4 regions of the Lysinibacillus sp. FSL W8-0992 genome follow, and region 3 is predicted to be linked to each of the others. Evidence: riboswitches for the same ligand, from Rfam matches in the RefSeq annotation. Region 3 holds a riboswitch; each other region holds the start of a gene.
What was found. Region 3 has a riboswitch for S-adenosylmethionine ahead of NSQ74_RS06230 (bifunctional homocysteine S-methyltransferase/methylenetetrahydrofolate reductase). Riboswitches for the same ligand answer to the same signal wherever they lie in the genome.
Positions count from the first base shown of each region.

Region 1 (4,066 bases), 2.1 Mb from region 3:
AAGTAATAATCAGCATTAAAAAGCATTAAAAAAATCCTTTCAATTGATGATTTTTTTAAAATAATCGTTATTAATCAGCTTTACAGTTGCTGGATTATTTTGTAGGCTATCCATAATAGCACCAGAAAAAATGCTACAAGAACAAACAACCCGTATTCTCCATAAAATAATAAGAGGTGATTGTATGACGGACAAAGTAACTGCTTTTAAACAGGCTTTAGGTAATTATCCAACAGGTGTCACAGTTGTCACAGCTTACAGCGATGTTAATGAACCGATTGGCTTAACGGTCAATTCCTTTGCATCTGTTTCCATAGATCCGCTCCTTATCCTATGGTCATTGGACAAAAAATCGCAGCTGCATCCACTTTTTAGTAATACGGACAAATTTGCGGTAAATATTTTAGCGAACGATCAAACACAATTATGTACAGTATTTTCAAGCAAAATCCCTGACCGATTTGCGCAAGTCAAATGGTCTAATTCTTTACATGGTTTGCCAATATTACATGATACTTTAGCTACGCTGCAATGCGAAACGTATAAAAAAATCGATGCAGGGGACCATACGATTTTCATTGGTCATATTTTAGAAATTGATAATGCGCAGAAGGAGCCATTGCTTTATCATCGTAGGCATATTGGTCAAATCCCAACGAGTTTTTACGAATAATAAAAAAGTAGGTATTTCAAATTTTATTTTGAGATGCCTACTTTTTTTGTTTGTACGTTAATAATATTTTTTCATTACGAACAATCTGCACATGCGTACAATATTGGAACATGAATCAAGTACATGAATGTTGCATATTAACTCAGGACACTATGTGGCGACAATAAGCTTAAAATTTGGTCCCGAGTTAATTTCTATGCTTCTTTTAAAGCTTTACTTTTTTTGAGGAAATCTTTGTTTTTCCAGTCGATTAATTTGGACAATAACTCCATCTTGAATTGTAATTTGCACTTCACCAAATTCTAAATTTTGAATAGCCTTCGCAATAACTTCTAATTTCTTATCATCAATCTTAGACAGTTGAGACATACGATACACCCCTTCTTTTTTTCATACTTTTGTGTATAAAAGAGATCCACGCATCAAGACGATTTGATGCCTCCCCTTATCTCTCAGATAACTTTGCTGGAGTTGGCACCGATTAACTCAGTTGCCGAGACTTCATTATGCCTCATTCCTCCAGACCTCTCGCGATAAGAGTTTACGTTTCTTGGAAATAATTCTATAATTCAGAAAACCTATTGTCAATATAAATATTATAAAACCTAGCTGAATACTATGCAATAGAGAAAAAAGTACATTTTTATTGCTCTAAATTTTCTTAAAATCCAATCTTAAGATCTTGAAAGCATTAGTATGAATGTTCAAAACATAAAAAAGCTGTGCAGAATTATATATTCTACACAGCTGCTCTTTATTCGTTTTGTAAGAATTCCATTAACACTTTTGCCGTTTCTTGTTTACCAATGACTTTGATAGGTTGTCCTTGTGCAGGTACAATCCAATGTGGCTCTTGTCCGCCATATAAAGATTGTGAACTATTGGCAACCATCAACTGTGCATTGGCTGTTTCCATACGAAGACGTGCACGGGACAGTAAAAACTCCTCATCGTCCGTTGCCTCTAGCTTAAATCCTACTAAAGTGACATTTGGCTGCCAACCCTTTATTTGCCCTAACACTTTTGGTGCTTTTTTAAAGTGAATAACTGGGGGCTCGTCAGACGGCATCTTCCCTGCACCTTCCATTAAATTCCCCGATTGATCGTATACTTTATCAATGACCCAATCAGAGCCTGCAGCTGCCATAATAACGATGTCTACTTGTTCATTTTGTACAGCATGACGAACCTTGTCACTTAAATCTTCAATACCTTCAAAGCGTACTGTACGCATTTTATCTTGATTAATCGGTAATTGTGCAAAATAGCCATGCATATAGATGACGTCTGCACCTGCGGCTAGAGCTGCTTCAGCCAAATAACAGCCCATTGACCCCTTCGATAAATTCGTATGCCCTCGCACACGATCCCATTTTTCAAGTGTTCCCCCACTTGTAATGAGTACGGTTTTTCCTTGTAATGTCCCCACTCACACTCACCTTTTCTTTTCAAACTATCATTTTTGAAAAATAACAAATTAATAAGCAATCTACATGTTCTATTTTAACGTAAAAAGCTTAAATAACCTATTTCTTATTTTGTTCTTTTAGCCACACACTTAAAATTTCCGCAAACTTTTTCGTTACTGGTGAGGCTTGATGTTTCATGGCTAGCCCTATCGTACGATAACCACCTTGCTTTAGTGGGATAGCCCTTAATGAGGACGGTAATCGGTTAATCACTAATCGAGGTAAAATTGTAATGCCTAAATGGTGTGAAATCATCGAAATAATCCCAACCTCCTCCGATAGCTCAAATCGAATATTCGGTTTAACATGGTACTGCTCTAAAATTACTTTTACATCATTAGTTCCTCGATACGATGTCATTATAAAAGGCATGTCTTCTAGTTCAGTAATATCAATTTCTGAACGATTATAAAGAGAGCTTTGATCAGAAACTATACATAAAAGGGGGTCTTGGACCAATTCGATAAATTGAAATTGCTCCGATTTTTGACCATTAAGAAAACCAGCATCAACTTCACCACTTTGTAGCCACTGTTCAATTTCATAATAGTCCCCTTCACGTAACTCTACTTGTATACCTGGAAACTGATTGTCCATAATACGGATAATTTCTGGCATCCAGTTGGAAGAAATACTAGAAATAACACCTATTCGCAATTTCCCTCTGGTTACACCAAGAATATGGGCCGCTTCTTGTTGTAATAATTCGTCCGCATCAAGAACATTTCGCATAGCCCGAAGCATTGTTTGTCCCTCGCTCGTTAATGTCACACCTGTTCGACTTCGATGAATAAGGGCAAATCCACATTCTTTCTCTAAGCTGGAAACAGCATGACTAACTGCCGATTGGGTTAATCCAAGAGCGTCAGCCGCTTTCGTAAAGCTTGAAACTTCTGCAACTTTATTTAAAATCTCATATTTGACTAAACTCATTCACATTCCCTCATATATACATGAATTTTTTTAATACTAATCATTATAAACATTCGTTTTACTAATCACAATACAAGATATATAGTAAATTTTAGTATGAAACTGTTTTAGTACACAGAGATAGAAGGTGCATAATGAGTAATCAAGGGAAAGCAAATTTATTAATGGTCATAGTTACAATGTTTTGGGGATTGTCTTATACGTTTATGGTAATGGGACTTGAAACATTAGCTGTATTTAATGTGGTAGCGTTACGCTGTATCATCGCATTTTTGGCAGCAGGCATTATTTTTTATAAACGTATGATAAAGGTCAATTTCAAAACATTGAAATACGCAGCTATTCAAGGTTTTCTGTTATTCATTGTCTTTGCACTTAGCTTATTTGGATTAGAGACAACTTCTGTTTCAAATGCAGGATTTATTTTAAGCCTTACAGTAGTCTTAGTGCCCATTTTCAGTAGCTTTATCGAGAAAAAGTTGCCATCAAAAGCAGTAAGTTTTGCAATTATTTGCACGATGATTGGTATTACAGTATTAACTATTCAACATTCTTTTACATTTCAAATGGGCGATATATTAGTTGCAATCGCGGCATTATGTTATTCGATTTATTTACTGTTAAACGGTCATTTTACACGTAGCGTAGAATCGATTTCTTATGGTATTTACCAGCTCGGTTTTGCTGGAATTTATGCGCTTGTTTTAACACTACTTTTTGAAGCACCAACACTTCCGAATTCAACTACTTCATGGATTGCGATTTTAGGGCTTGGTATTATCTGTAGTGCATTTTGCTTCGTTGGCCAAACTGTTGCACAACAGTACACTTCTGCTACACATACAGGACTAATTTTCTCATTAGAACCTATTTTCGCAGCGATGTTTGCGATGATGTTCATCGGCGAAGGGCTAACGGCTAAACTACTTATCGGCGGAAGCTTTATTTTAATTGGTAATCTTGTCGCTCAGTTTGAACAACTTCACATCCT
Region 1 is NZ_JBBOZQ010000001.1:3,403,298-3,407,363, forward strand. It holds gene NSQ74_RS17115 (flavin reductase family protein) at 185-673, shown strand; gene NSQ74_RS17120 (YezD family protein) at 887-1,042, opposite strand; SAM riboswitch class I at 1,116-1,213, opposite strand; gene NSQ74_RS17125 (phosphopantothenoylcysteine decarboxylase domain-containing protein) at 1,428-2,102, opposite strand; gene NSQ74_RS17130 (LysR family transcriptional regulator) at 2,200-3,075, opposite strand; gene NSQ74_RS17135 (DMT family transporter) at 3,210-4,066, shown strand, end outside.
Region 1: it holds a riboswitch for S-adenosylmethionine, as region 3 does, so the genes downstream of both, NSQ74_RS17120 (YezD family protein) here and NSQ74_RS06230 (bifunctional homocysteine S-methyltransferase/methylenetetrahydrofolate reductase) in region 3, are expected to answer to the same signal.

Region 2 (4,066 bases), 250 kb from region 3:
TGTTATCCTTAACAAATTCGGGGTTTTCAATACTTAACTTAAACATAAAACCTTAATATAGCCTAAAATCATAATGGTGCCTGTTTTTTCTTTATTATCTTCTAACAGCGACTAATTTATTTGCTGCGTGACAATGTTTAATATTGTTGTCATGCTGATCTTCAAATTGGTAGGAACGATAATATTGAATAGACCAACTATGATATAAATCTTTGATTTCGCCTTCTTTACATATTCCTTTAACAAATGGTGCTAAATCGTCTGGAATATCTACTTCGTCTGTAAATACGGTAATAATATTGATGCCTTGTGTCTTCGTATGTATTTGCATTGAATGAATAATGCTATGCCAAGCTTCACGCTCTAAAAAGTGGAACAAGCCATGTGAAATAATACAATCATAGGAATGTTTAAACTTATAAGTAGTAACATCGTGCACAATAGCCTGTAAGTTATGTAATTGGTGCAACGCTTTATATTTATTGATTTTAGCAATACCTGCCTCCGAAATATCGATGGCTTCAACCTCAAACCCAAGCTGTGCTAAATAGACTGCGTGCCGACCATCACCACACCCTATATCTAAAATACGCGCCCCAGCTTGTAATGTTTTTGCCCATTCAACCACCTCATCACTTGGGTTACCAAAAGCATAATGCGTATCCGCTAAGTAATCTTTCTCCCAAAACGGTTTCACTATACCATCTCCTCTATCGGTTAGTTTATAAAAACGTGCTTTGACAAAACTTCATCAAAGCACACTGACAATCTATTGCGTAATAATTAACATGTCATTTTCATCAAATTGCCACATATCACCGTGTGCAACTTCCCAATAAAAGCCGTTTGGGTCTTGGAAATAGCCGCTATAGCCTCCCCAAAACACTGTTTCAGGCTCTTTTACAATATTCGCTCCAGCTTTTTTTGCTAACAAAAATACTTCATCGACTTCTTCTTTAGACTTTCCATTATAGGCAAGTGTAATGCCATTAAAGCCATTCCCTACAGCAGGTGGATTCGCTTCATCAATATCCTTTACTAAGCGCTCAATTGGGAATAAAGATATTTTTGTTCCTGCATTATTAAAAAAAATAACATCTGGATTTGTTTCATCCCCATAAACGACTACTTCAAACCCAAGCCCATCACGATAAAATGCCAGCGATTCTACCATATTTTTCACACCCAATGTAATTAAGTTTAAACGATTCATCCCATCTGCCCCTTTTCTACAGTATCTAATACTTATTCTACTTTTTTAATTAATTTCCCTTTATCTCACGTTCCATATAAAAGATGTTCTTCAACACAAAACATAATGCCGCTACATAAGATACACTAAGATATTAGCTATGGATTGGAGGAATTCTGCTGTATTACAATCCTTATCCGTATTATGTTTATCAATATCCACATTGGGGCACTTCTAATACGCCTTTACCGCATCATTTGCCGGGACAGCTTGCGATGCCCACATCCCCAAACCCAAATCCGTACCCGCCTATTAATACGTTGAAGTTGAAAACATCTGCCAAACAAATTCAGCCAATTATGCAGCAGGCCCAATTACTGACAGAGAAAATTGAAGGGTCTGATCAATTTGCACATGATCTTAAAAATGCCGCACAGCTTTCCAAGCAAGATGAAGTGCAAAAACTCATTTCTTCAGCTGGCGTTACGGCGAAGTTTGAAGCGAAATATACGCCAGATAATATTCGAATTGTATTATCAGAAGGTGGGTGCTGTAGTATAGCGGTAATTTTATATTGGTAAGGGAAAAGCTTCTTATTTTTTATAACCATGCACTCCGATAGAACTTGTAAACTATTTATGATTATGCTAAAGTATTTGGTATTACTATTTCTGAAAATTCATATATTTTTCTTATCAAGAGAGATGGAGGGATTGGCCCTATGAAGTCTCAGCAACCAGTCTTAGGCATGGTGCTAATTCCAATTTGCGAAATTCGCAAGAAGATGAGGAGACTGACTTCAGTTACACGAGAGTCCTCTTCTTTCAAGGAGGGCTCTTTTTTTATTTTATTTTAAACAAGAGTTAATTTCATATGGAGCAAAAGGGGCTAGGGGCTTGCACGTGGAAAGCGTCTGCCTAAAGCGTAATTTTTATCTCTTCAATGTTCGTATGTAATGATGAAATTAATTCACCACTCATAATAAAGAAAGCAGGGAATAAAAATGACAAATGAACTTTTACAAGCATTGCAGTTATTAAAATCTAAGGAATGGGTTGACTTAACACACACATTCGGACCTAACTCGCCTCATTTTTTTATGTTTGAAGATGCCAAATTTGAAACGCTCTTTTCGCATAATGACGGCTTCTTTGCACAACAATTTACGTTTCCCGGGCAATATGGAACACATATTGATCCACCTATCCACTTTGTTTCAGATACACGCTACTTAGACGAATTAGAATTAAAAGAACTTGTCCTACCGCTAATTGTTATTGATAAGTCCAAGGAAGCTAAATCGGACAATGACTTCACGTTAAGTGTACAAGATATTTTAGATTTCGAAGCAGAATATGGAGAAATTGAAGCAGGTACATTTGTTGCTCTGCGAACTGATTGGAGTAAACGCTGGCCTGATAAGGATTTATTTAATAATAAAGATAAAGATGGTCATAACCATATTCCAGGTTGGGGTTTAGAAGCATTGCAGTTTTTATTTACAGAACGGAACATCAATGCAATAGGTCACGAAACGTTCGATACAGATTCAGCGGCAGATTTCCGTAAAAATGGAACGCTTGATGGCGAATACTTTGTACTAGATCAGGATACATATCAAATTGAACTGATGACGAATTTAGATAAGCTACCAGCAAAAGGAGCAGTCATTTTCAATATTGTGCCAAAGCCTGAAAAAGCATCTGGATTCCCTGTACGTTCATTTGCTATTTTGCCTTAATTCAATACAAAAATGGTCTGCCTCAAATGTCATATAACATTTGCAGCAGACCTTCTTTTAACATGCGATATTCATTTAATCGTATTTCTTTTTTTAAAAATATAGTACACAATCAGCATTATTACTATAAACAGCAATATAGCAAAGAGGCTGTATTGGGATAAATACATACCAACAAAACGCCACTTATTTCCTAGCTCTTTCCCTAAAGTAATAAATGTGAAAGTCCATACTATTGCACCTGCATACGCATAAACAGCAAACTTTTTATAAGGATAATTATTAATGGCTGCAATATATGCTGTAAGGTGACGAACGCCAGGTATAAAGTATCCAATTAATAATAATACAGGCCCTATCTTTTCAAACAATTTTTTCGTAAACTCAATTTTTTGTGCAGTTATATAAATTTTTGGCCCATATTTTTGTAATAACGGCAAACCGAATCGACGACCAACAAAGTAGCTGAGGGTGATGCCTCCTGCAGCTCCCACCGCAGCACTTATTAATGCAGGAATATGCTCTAAATTTTCTCGATAAACATTATACCCTACATAGGTTAAAAAAATTTCGTCAGGAAGTGGCAGCCCGACAATCCCTCCAACTAGTATAAGAATAATCCCAAAATACCCGTAATGTTCAATAAGAGATTGCACGTGATGCACCATTTTTACCCCACCTAAAGCCTTAATTTTCCCATTATCTTAGCTTAACATAAGCCTCTTAAAGTCAATTATTTCTAACAATCACTTTTGCATAGGTTTAATCATTATTACATGTATATCAATATTGTACAATCAACAGAACTTTATTTTTGTTAAATTCAGTTTTCAACAAAAACCCGCTTTACCGTATCTTCGTATCTCCTTCAGCGCTAATTTCTATTGATGATGACACCATATTCCTTACTGTAGACTCACATCATGTACGACTTATTTCGTCGTGACTGATGCGCTGACTAAAAAACAAATACATACGACAATGGCAACTAGAATAGCTACTACAATCATTATTTATAATTTATTCATACAATCTGAGAACATTCCCCTATAGATGCGATTGCAATATTATTTCATTCTTTATTATATTTGTTACCTTAGATAAGCTGTAGCTTGCGCAATGCATAATCTATG
Region 2 is NZ_JBBOZQ010000001.1:1,035,342-1,039,407, reverse strand. It holds gene NSQ74_RS04985 (methyltransferase domain-containing protein) at 95-697, opposite strand; gene NSQ74_RS04980 (VOC family protein) at 770-1,213, opposite strand; gene NSQ74_RS04975 (hypothetical protein) at 1,468-1,773, shown strand; SAM riboswitch class I at 1,882-1,983, shown strand; gene NSQ74_RS04970 (cyclase family protein) at 2,196-2,933, shown strand; gene NSQ74_RS04965 (DedA family protein) at 3,005-3,601, opposite strand; gene NSQ74_RS04960 (Cof-type HAD-IIB family hydrolase) at 4,030-4,066, opposite strand, start outside.
Region 2: it holds a riboswitch for S-adenosylmethionine, as region 3 does, so the genes downstream of both, NSQ74_RS04970 (cyclase family protein) here and NSQ74_RS06230 (bifunctional homocysteine S-methyltransferase/methylenetetrahydrofolate reductase) in region 3, are expected to answer to the same signal.

Region 3 (4,066 bases):
GGCCCCATTGCTCCCGCAACAAAACGGGGCCACTCTGGAGTAGAAAACTCATCCACTACTTTGCGCGCAATTTCTACCGCACGTTTATTAATTTCTTCTGCCTTAGACCCAAGGCTATATTCATTTAATACGAGAGGCGTACCTCCAAACGTATTTGTACAAATAATATCCGCACCAGCCTCTAAATATTTTCGGTGAACTTTTTCAAGCACATCAGGTCTAGTTAATACAAGATTCTCGTTACAACCATCAAGCTCCTCGCCACCAAAATCTTCTGCTGATAAGTTTTCATTTTGAAGCATTGTACCCATTGCGCCATCCAGAATTAATATTCGTTTCTCTAGTTGCTCTTCAATCAAGTGCTTAGCCATCTATACTTACCCCTTTTTTCTGTTCATCCAATTGCTCAATAAATTTCATTAACTCTAGCGTCATATCATAGCGTAAAAACGGTGTAATTAAGTAAATACCATTGAAATACTCTGCAGCTACTTCTACTAACTCTTTAGCAATTGCAATCCCTTCTAATGTTGAACGTTCCTTATCTTCACCACATGCCTTCATGCGTGACAGTGCATCGTCAGATAGTTTGATACCTGGTACTTCATGGTGTAAAAACTCAGCGCTCTTATAGCTCGTTACTGGCATAATACCAATATAAATTGGTGCATCTAAATGCTTTGTTGCCTCATAAATTTCAATGATTTTTTCTTTCGTATAAACTGGTTGAGAAATAAAGTAATCCGCACCATGCTCTATTTTTTTCTCTAGTCGAGCTACTGCTCGGTCTAGTACACGTACATTTGGGTTAAATGCTGCCGCTACAGAGAAGTTTGCCTTTTTACGAAGTGGCTTTCCGGAAAATGAAATACCGTCATTTAACTGTTTAATCAGCTGGATTAGCTCCATAGAAGATACATCATAAACGCTTGTGGCTCCTGGGAAATCACCTACCTTAGTCGGATCTCCAGTAACCGCTAAAATATCATGAATGCCAAGTGCATTTAAGCCCATTAAATGTGACTGTAATCCAATTAAATTACGATCACGGCACGTTATATGCGTTAACGGTCGGACACCGTGCGTTTCCTTCAATAACGCACCCATTGCCACATTACTAATGCGGGGCGATGCAAGTGAATTATCTGCCATCATCACTACATCAGCGCCTGCTTCATATAATTTTTTCGCACCTTGAATAAAGCCGTCAATTTCTAAATGCCTTGGTGTGTCTAACTCCACGATAACCGAACGCTCGCGCTTTACCTTCGCGTGCAATGGCTCATACGTCGCAGGCTCTGCTTCACGTACAACCTGTACTTTTTCAGGCTTTGCTAACTTTTCTTCAATAGGTGTTAACTCTTCTAAATATTTTTTCGCTGCTGCTATGTGCTTTGGTGTTGTACCACAGCACCCACCGATTAAACGAACACCTTGGTCAACCAGTGCAACTGCGGCACGACCAAAATAATCAGCTTCTGACTCATATACGACACGCCCATCCTCTAAATCTAGCAAGGATGCATTTGGATATGCAGACATAAATGCTTTTTCAGGAAGCTCAACTCCTTCAAATGCTTGAATTGTATGATGCGGTCCTAAACGACAATTTACGCCTACTACATCTGCACCAAGAGCCTCTAACTCGTGCAATGCTTGATTTAATGCCATTCCATTTTGTAACACGCCTGGTTCATGCATCGACACCTGCGCAATAATTGGTAGCTTTGTTTTGGCACGTAACATTTTCAACGTTGCGCTTAACTCTTCGAAATCATAATACGTTTCAAGTAAAAGGCCATCTGGATTGCCTGCAAGTAACACATTTGCTTGCTCTTCAACTGTCGATAAAATTTCCTCTAACGTTGCATCACTTTTACGAATACCACGGATGCCTCCAATTGTGCCTAACACAAATTGTCCGCCATCTGCTGCAGCACGTTTCGCAATCGTGATTGCAGCTTCATTAAACTGCTGAACTCGCGATTCTAAACCGTAGCGTGCTAATTTAATCGCATTAGCACCGTAAGTATTTGTCTGAATCACATCTGCACCAGCAGCAATATATTCTTTATGGATTTTTTCAATTAACTTCGGTCTCTGTACATTCATTTCTTCATGGCAGTACTCCAAGCCGTAGCCATATAATACAGTACCAATGGCACCATCTGCAGTTAACACATGTGATTTTAACTTTTCTAGCAATCCCATAAAACGTAACCCTCACTTTCCTTGTATCCAAAAATATAAAAAGCCTTCTTTTAAAAAAAGAAGGCTTTAACGAATCGTAATTGTTTTTCCTTCTCATCTTCGACCAAAAAGGTCTTCTGGATTTAGCACCTGACATTAGTTGGTTGCTGAAGCTTCATAGGGCCAGTCCCTCGGCTTCTCTCGATAAGAATGTAGTATGAATTTTTCAAATAATTAAAAGAATCATATCGTTTACAGGCGATAGAGTCAAGACTATTTCACTTAACAAAGGAGATTTCTCCAGAAAAATATCAAATTTCCGCATTTGTTTTACCGTTATACTAGTTTTTCTCCAAGCTCTTCGCCTATTTTTTTACCATTTTGAATACAAGCACCAATGCCTACTCCGAAATAAGAACAGCCTGCAATCGATAAATTTGGATACCTTTCTGCAAGCTCAGCTATTAAGCCCTTCAATGCCTCATGATGTGCTAAATCGTATTTTGGCATTTGATTAATCCATTTCGCAACATTAACTACAGTTGGCTTTTCATCAATCCCTAAACTTTTCTTTACATCGTCTAATGCGACAGCAGCTAGTTCTTCATCTGTCATCTTACGTAATTTTTCATACGCAGGATTGATGCTCTTATAAAAGAGTCGTACAAGCAATTTACTATTAGCAGATGTATGCTTCCATTTTCGACTTGTCCAAGTTGCTGCATTGCATTGGACATTTGAATTATGTGACACAATAAAACCCGTTCCATCTGCTGGTAGCACTGCATCCGGTACATCAAAACCTAAGTAAATTGTTATTGCAGAAGCTGTAGTAAATTCCTTAAAATAATGATCTAACGATGGGTCCTGTAATAAGCTTTGCACCGCTTCATTGGGCAACGCTAGAACAACGTGATTAGCCTCAAGCTTTCTACTATTTGCTAATGTAATTGTATATTGCCCTTCATGTTTCTTTACACTTGTTGTTGCTACACCTTTAATAATTTCTACTTCTGTTAACGTTTCTTCAAGACGGTCAATTAGAGATGATAAGCCTTTTTTAAACGAAATAAACTTTTTATTGGAAGCTTTCATAAATTGTTCGCGATTTGCATCAAACCCCTTGATGATGCTACCGTATTCATTTTTATAATCGATTAAGTACGGCAATGTAGAAGCAATCGAAAGTTGATGTAGGTCACCAGAATATACTCCTGCTAATACTGGCGCTATTTGATTTTGCACAAGCTCTTCACCTAAGTAATACGTTAAAAACTCGCCTATTGAGCTTTCTTTCGTAAAACCTTTATTCGGCATCGTTAAGTCCTGTAATGCGATTTGCTTACCAGCTTCTGATACAAGCGTACTTGCTTCCAGAGATGCTAAACTCATAGGAATACCGAATGTTGAATCAGCTGGTATTGCATGTAATTCGTCGTTTGTATAGATATAAGATACTCCTGTTTCGTTGTACACTAGCTCCTGTTCAAAGTTAAGCTCCTGTACTAGCTCCATAACACCTTTATGACGAGCTACAATTGAATCAGCGCCCGTTTCCATTATAAAACCATGGTCATATGCGGAGTATAGCTTTCCACCTAAGTATGCATTTTTTTCAACAAGTACTAGGTTTACATCTATTTTTTTCTCCAATACTTGACGTTGTAGATAATGCATCGTACATAAACCTGTAATCCCGCCACCCAATACAACTATTGTTTCCATGAAGATCGCCCCTAATTTCTTTATTTATCTCCTATTAGTATAAACTGTTTTTGCAAACATTTACGTTCAACCCATTACAAATTTAGCAAAAATGAAGCAATCAAAAAATAAATAGCCGTTGATTGCGCTACGGGTAAATTGTTTGAGTGCC
Region 3 is NZ_JBBOZQ010000001.1:1,282,880-1,286,945, reverse strand. It holds gene metH (methionine synthase) at 1-371, opposite strand, end outside; gene NSQ74_RS06230 (bifunctional homocysteine S-methyltransferase/methylenetetrahydrofolate reductase) at 364-2,211, opposite strand; SAM riboswitch class I at 2,302-2,401, opposite strand; gene hemG (protoporphyrinogen oxidase) at 2,527-3,915, opposite strand.

Region 4 (4,066 bases), 460 kb from region 3:
GAACAACCACCTACGAAAGAGCAAATAAAGAGTTATTGGCAAGCTAGCGGACAGCCTCTGAAGAAATTTTTCAATACATCTGGCATGAAATATCGCGAACTTGGGTTGAAGGATAAACTGGCGGAAATGCCCGAAGATGAACAGCTCACACTACTTGCTTCTGACGGTATGCTAATTAAGCGACCAATTGTTACTGATGGAAAAAAAGTAACGTTAGGTTTTAAGGAATCAGATTTTGAACAAGCGTGGAAATAACAGCTTTAATCCTTGTTTTTATGAAAGAAGTATGGCACACTGAAAGTGAATATATTACATATTTATGGAGGGGTTTTTGGCATGAGCACACCTAAAGACTTACGTTACTCTGAAGAACACGAATGGGTAAAATTAGAAGATGGTAAAGTACGTATCGGTATTTCACATTTCGCACAATCTGAATTAGGAGATATCGTTTTCGTTGAGCTTCCACAAGTTGGCGACGAAATTAAAACAGATGATCCATTTGGAAGCGTAGAATCAGTAAAAACTGTTTCTGAATTATACGCACCAATTTCAGGTACTGTAGTTGAAGTAAATGCAGATTTAGAAGATAGCCCTGAATTCGTAAACGAATCACCATATGAAAAAGCATGGATGATCGTTGTAGAGCCTGCAGATGCTTCAGAGATTGAAAGCCTTATGACTGCAGAACAATACGAAGAAATGATTGCAGAATAAACAAGCCTATAATAGAAAAACGTCGGCATACACACCGGCGTTTTTTATTATATAGCACGAGGTATTAGTTGGTAATTTGATTTGTACAAAGCTTGACTCTGCAAGTAAATGATAGTACAGTGACTCACCATAAAATGTTGTCCAAATTGCGAAGCGACATGTGAAAATGATTGTTAACATGTAGATCTATGCATCGTGTGGAATCTGGTAATGGCAATGAATTGTTGTAGTAGATAACTGTCTAAATGGGGGTGGCGTGATGTTCGAAGGGAAATGTTTAATCGTGGAAGGCCGTTCGGATAAGCTTCAAATAGAACCTATTTTGAGTGAAGATGTTACAATACTTTGTACAAATGGTACAATTGGTGTGCATCAATTAGAAGAATTACTCGACCCATATGAGGGCTGTGAGCTATATACATTTTTTGATGCAGATGCATCAGGAGATAAACTACGAGCATTAATGGACAGACATTATCCTGAGGCGGAGCATTTGCGAACAATGCCTACTTATAAAGAAGTAGAAACTACACCGAGGAAAGTGCTTGCGATGATTTTATTGCGCGCGTATTTTTCCATCCATAATGAATATATTTTGTAAGGTTGCGTGAAAAATGGAAGAATGGTCAAAAGAGCAGTGGGAAACGGCTGTAAAATCTGGTGAAAAAACTGCCTTTTATTTATATACACCGATGTGCGGAACTTGTGCAGTTGCATCTAAAATGATGGATATCATAGAACAGTTACTGCCACAGTTGAAATTAGGTAAGGCAAATATAAATTTTTTAGAGCAAATAGCTTATGATTTTCAAATCGAAAGTGTACCTTGTTTACTCGTTAGCGATCGAGGAAAAGTTATAGACAAGGTTTATGCATTTCAATCCGTACCGTTTTTATACGAATTGTTAAAAAAACCAATTGACTGAACTTTGCTAGCATGGTAAAGTAACAACTATATTAAAAACTATTAAATATATCGAACTCTTATAAAGAGCGGCGGAGGGAAGTGCCCTATGAAGCCCGGCAACCATCACATATGTGAAAAGGTGCCAAATCACTCAAAGATTTTTCTTTGAAAGATGAGAGAACGGTTTAGCGTATAAAATACGTGACCCCTTCTACTTGTCTATGAGTGAAGGGGTTTTCTATATGAGAAAAGGAGTATTCGCTATGATACAGCTTCAAAATATTACGAAGAAATACAAAACCGCAAATGGCGAATTAACTGCTGTTAAAGATGTCAATCTTACGATTAACAAAGGTGAGATTTTTGGCATTATCGGCTATAGTGGCGCTGGTAAAAGTACGATGATTCGTTTATTAAACGGTTTAGAAAAGCCGACAACAGGTACGGTGAAGGTGAACAATCAAGAATTTTCATCTATTAAGGGCCAAAAGTTGCGTGATGCTAGACAAAAAGTAAGTATGATTTTCCAACATTTTAACTTACTTTGGTCAAGAACTGTTGCTGAAAATATCGCTTTTCCACTTGAAATTGCAGGTATAGCTAAGAGTGAGCGAGACGCACGTGTGAAAGAACTGATTGCACTTGTCGGTTTAGAAGGACGTGACAAGGCGTATCCATCACAGCTATCAGGCGGTCAAAAGCAACGCGTTGGTATCGCACGAGCACTTGCTAATAATCCTGAAGTGTTGTTATGTGATGAAGCTACATCGGCACTAGATCCAGAAACAACAGATGCAATTCTTGATTTGCTTGTCGACATTAACGAACGATTAGGTTTAACGATTGTATTAATTACCCATGAAATGCATGTTATCCGCAAAATCTGTCATCGTGTAGCGGTAATGGAAGCTGGAGAAATTGTGGAGCGTGGTGAAGTATTACAAGTGTTCCAAGCACCACAAGCGGCGATTACTAAAAAATTCGTTTCGCAAATTACCGATACGAAGGAAACCCAGGAGACAGTTGCACAGCTTAGAGTAAATTATCCAACGGGACACCTTGTTAAGCTTGTTTTTGTTGGTGAAAAAACAGAGCAACCTGTTATATCGCATTTAGTAAAACAGTTTGATGTGGAGATTAGTATTGTCCATGGCAATATCTCACAAACTAAAAATGGCGCATACGGTACTCTTATCGTGCAAATTGATGGCACGGATACAAATGTAGCAGCTGCACTAAATTATTTAAATACAGTTGAAGTACAAACGGAGGTGATTGCAAATGCTAACTAGTCTCTTTCCGAATGTCGACTGGGAAAAAATGTGGACAGCCACATATGAAACACTTTATATGACCACTCTTTCAACAGTCGTAACATTTATACTTGGTTTAGCCATTGGCATAATCCTCTTTTTAACGAGTCCAAACCAATTATGGGCTAATAAAATCGTTAACTTTTTAACAGGATCGGTCGTTAATATATTCCGTTCGATACCATTTATCGTGTTAATTATTTTACTAATACCATTTACGAAGTTTTTACTTGGGACAATTCGAGGAGCGAATGCAGCGCTACCAGCACTTATTATCGGTGCTGCACCATTCTATGCACGAATGGTATTAATTGCATTACGAGAAATTGATAAAGGCGTTATTGAAGCGGCACGCTCGATGGGTGCTAAAACGTCCACAATTATTTGGAAAGTACTAATTCCAGAATCATTACCGGCACTTATTTCTGGGATTACCGTAACGGCTGTAGCACTCGTTGGGTATACGGCAATGGCTGGAATTATTGGTGCTGGCGGCCTAGGAAACTTAGCCTTTTTAGATGGCTTCCAACGTAATCGCCAAGATGTGACATTAATGGCAACTATTTTGATCTTAGTAGTCGTATTTATCATTCAATGGATTGGCGATATGATTACAACGAAAACAGACAAACGTTAAAAAGGTTAACCCGGTTTTTACCGCTAACATATTGATTGAACAAATAAAGGGAGTGTATACAAATGAAGAAGTTATTAGCAGGATTATTTTTATCAGTACTTGTACTAGCTTTAGCAGCTTGTGGTGCTGGTAACAAAGACGAAGCAGGTTCAACATCTGGAGATAAAGCAGACGACAGTGCAAAAACTGAAGAAAAAGTAACATTAAAAATTGGTGCTTCTAACACACCACACGCAGTTATTTTAGAACAAGCAAAACCGATTTTAGCTAAAGAAGGTATTGATTTAGAAATTGAAACGTACCAAGACTACGTACTACCTAACCAAGATTTAGATTCAAAAACTATTGATGCAAACTATTTCCAACATATCCCTTATCTAGAACAACAAATTAAAGATAATGGCTATGATTTCGTAAATGCTGGCGGCGTACATATCGAGCCAATCGGTATTTACTCTAAAAAATATAAATCTCTTGAAGACCTTCCTAAAG
Region 4 is NZ_JBBOZQ010000001.1:1,744,265-1,748,330, forward strand. It holds gene NSQ74_RS08385 (arsenate reductase family protein) at 1-255, shown strand, start outside; gene gcvH (glycine cleavage system protein GcvH) at 337-717, shown strand; gene NSQ74_RS08395 (hypothetical protein) at 977-1,318, shown strand; gene NSQ74_RS08400 (thioredoxin family protein) at 1,332-1,643, shown strand; SAM riboswitch class I at 1,699-1,803, shown strand; gene NSQ74_RS08405 (methionine ABC transporter ATP-binding protein) at 1,888-2,916, shown strand; gene NSQ74_RS08410 (methionine ABC transporter permease) at 2,906-3,574, shown strand; gene NSQ74_RS08415 (MetQ/NlpA family ABC transporter substrate-binding protein) at 3,637-4,066, shown strand, end outside.
Region 4: it holds a riboswitch for S-adenosylmethionine, as region 3 does, so the genes downstream of both, NSQ74_RS08405 (methionine ABC transporter ATP-binding protein) here and NSQ74_RS06230 (bifunctional homocysteine S-methyltransferase/methylenetetrahydrofolate reductase) in region 3, are expected to answer to the same signal.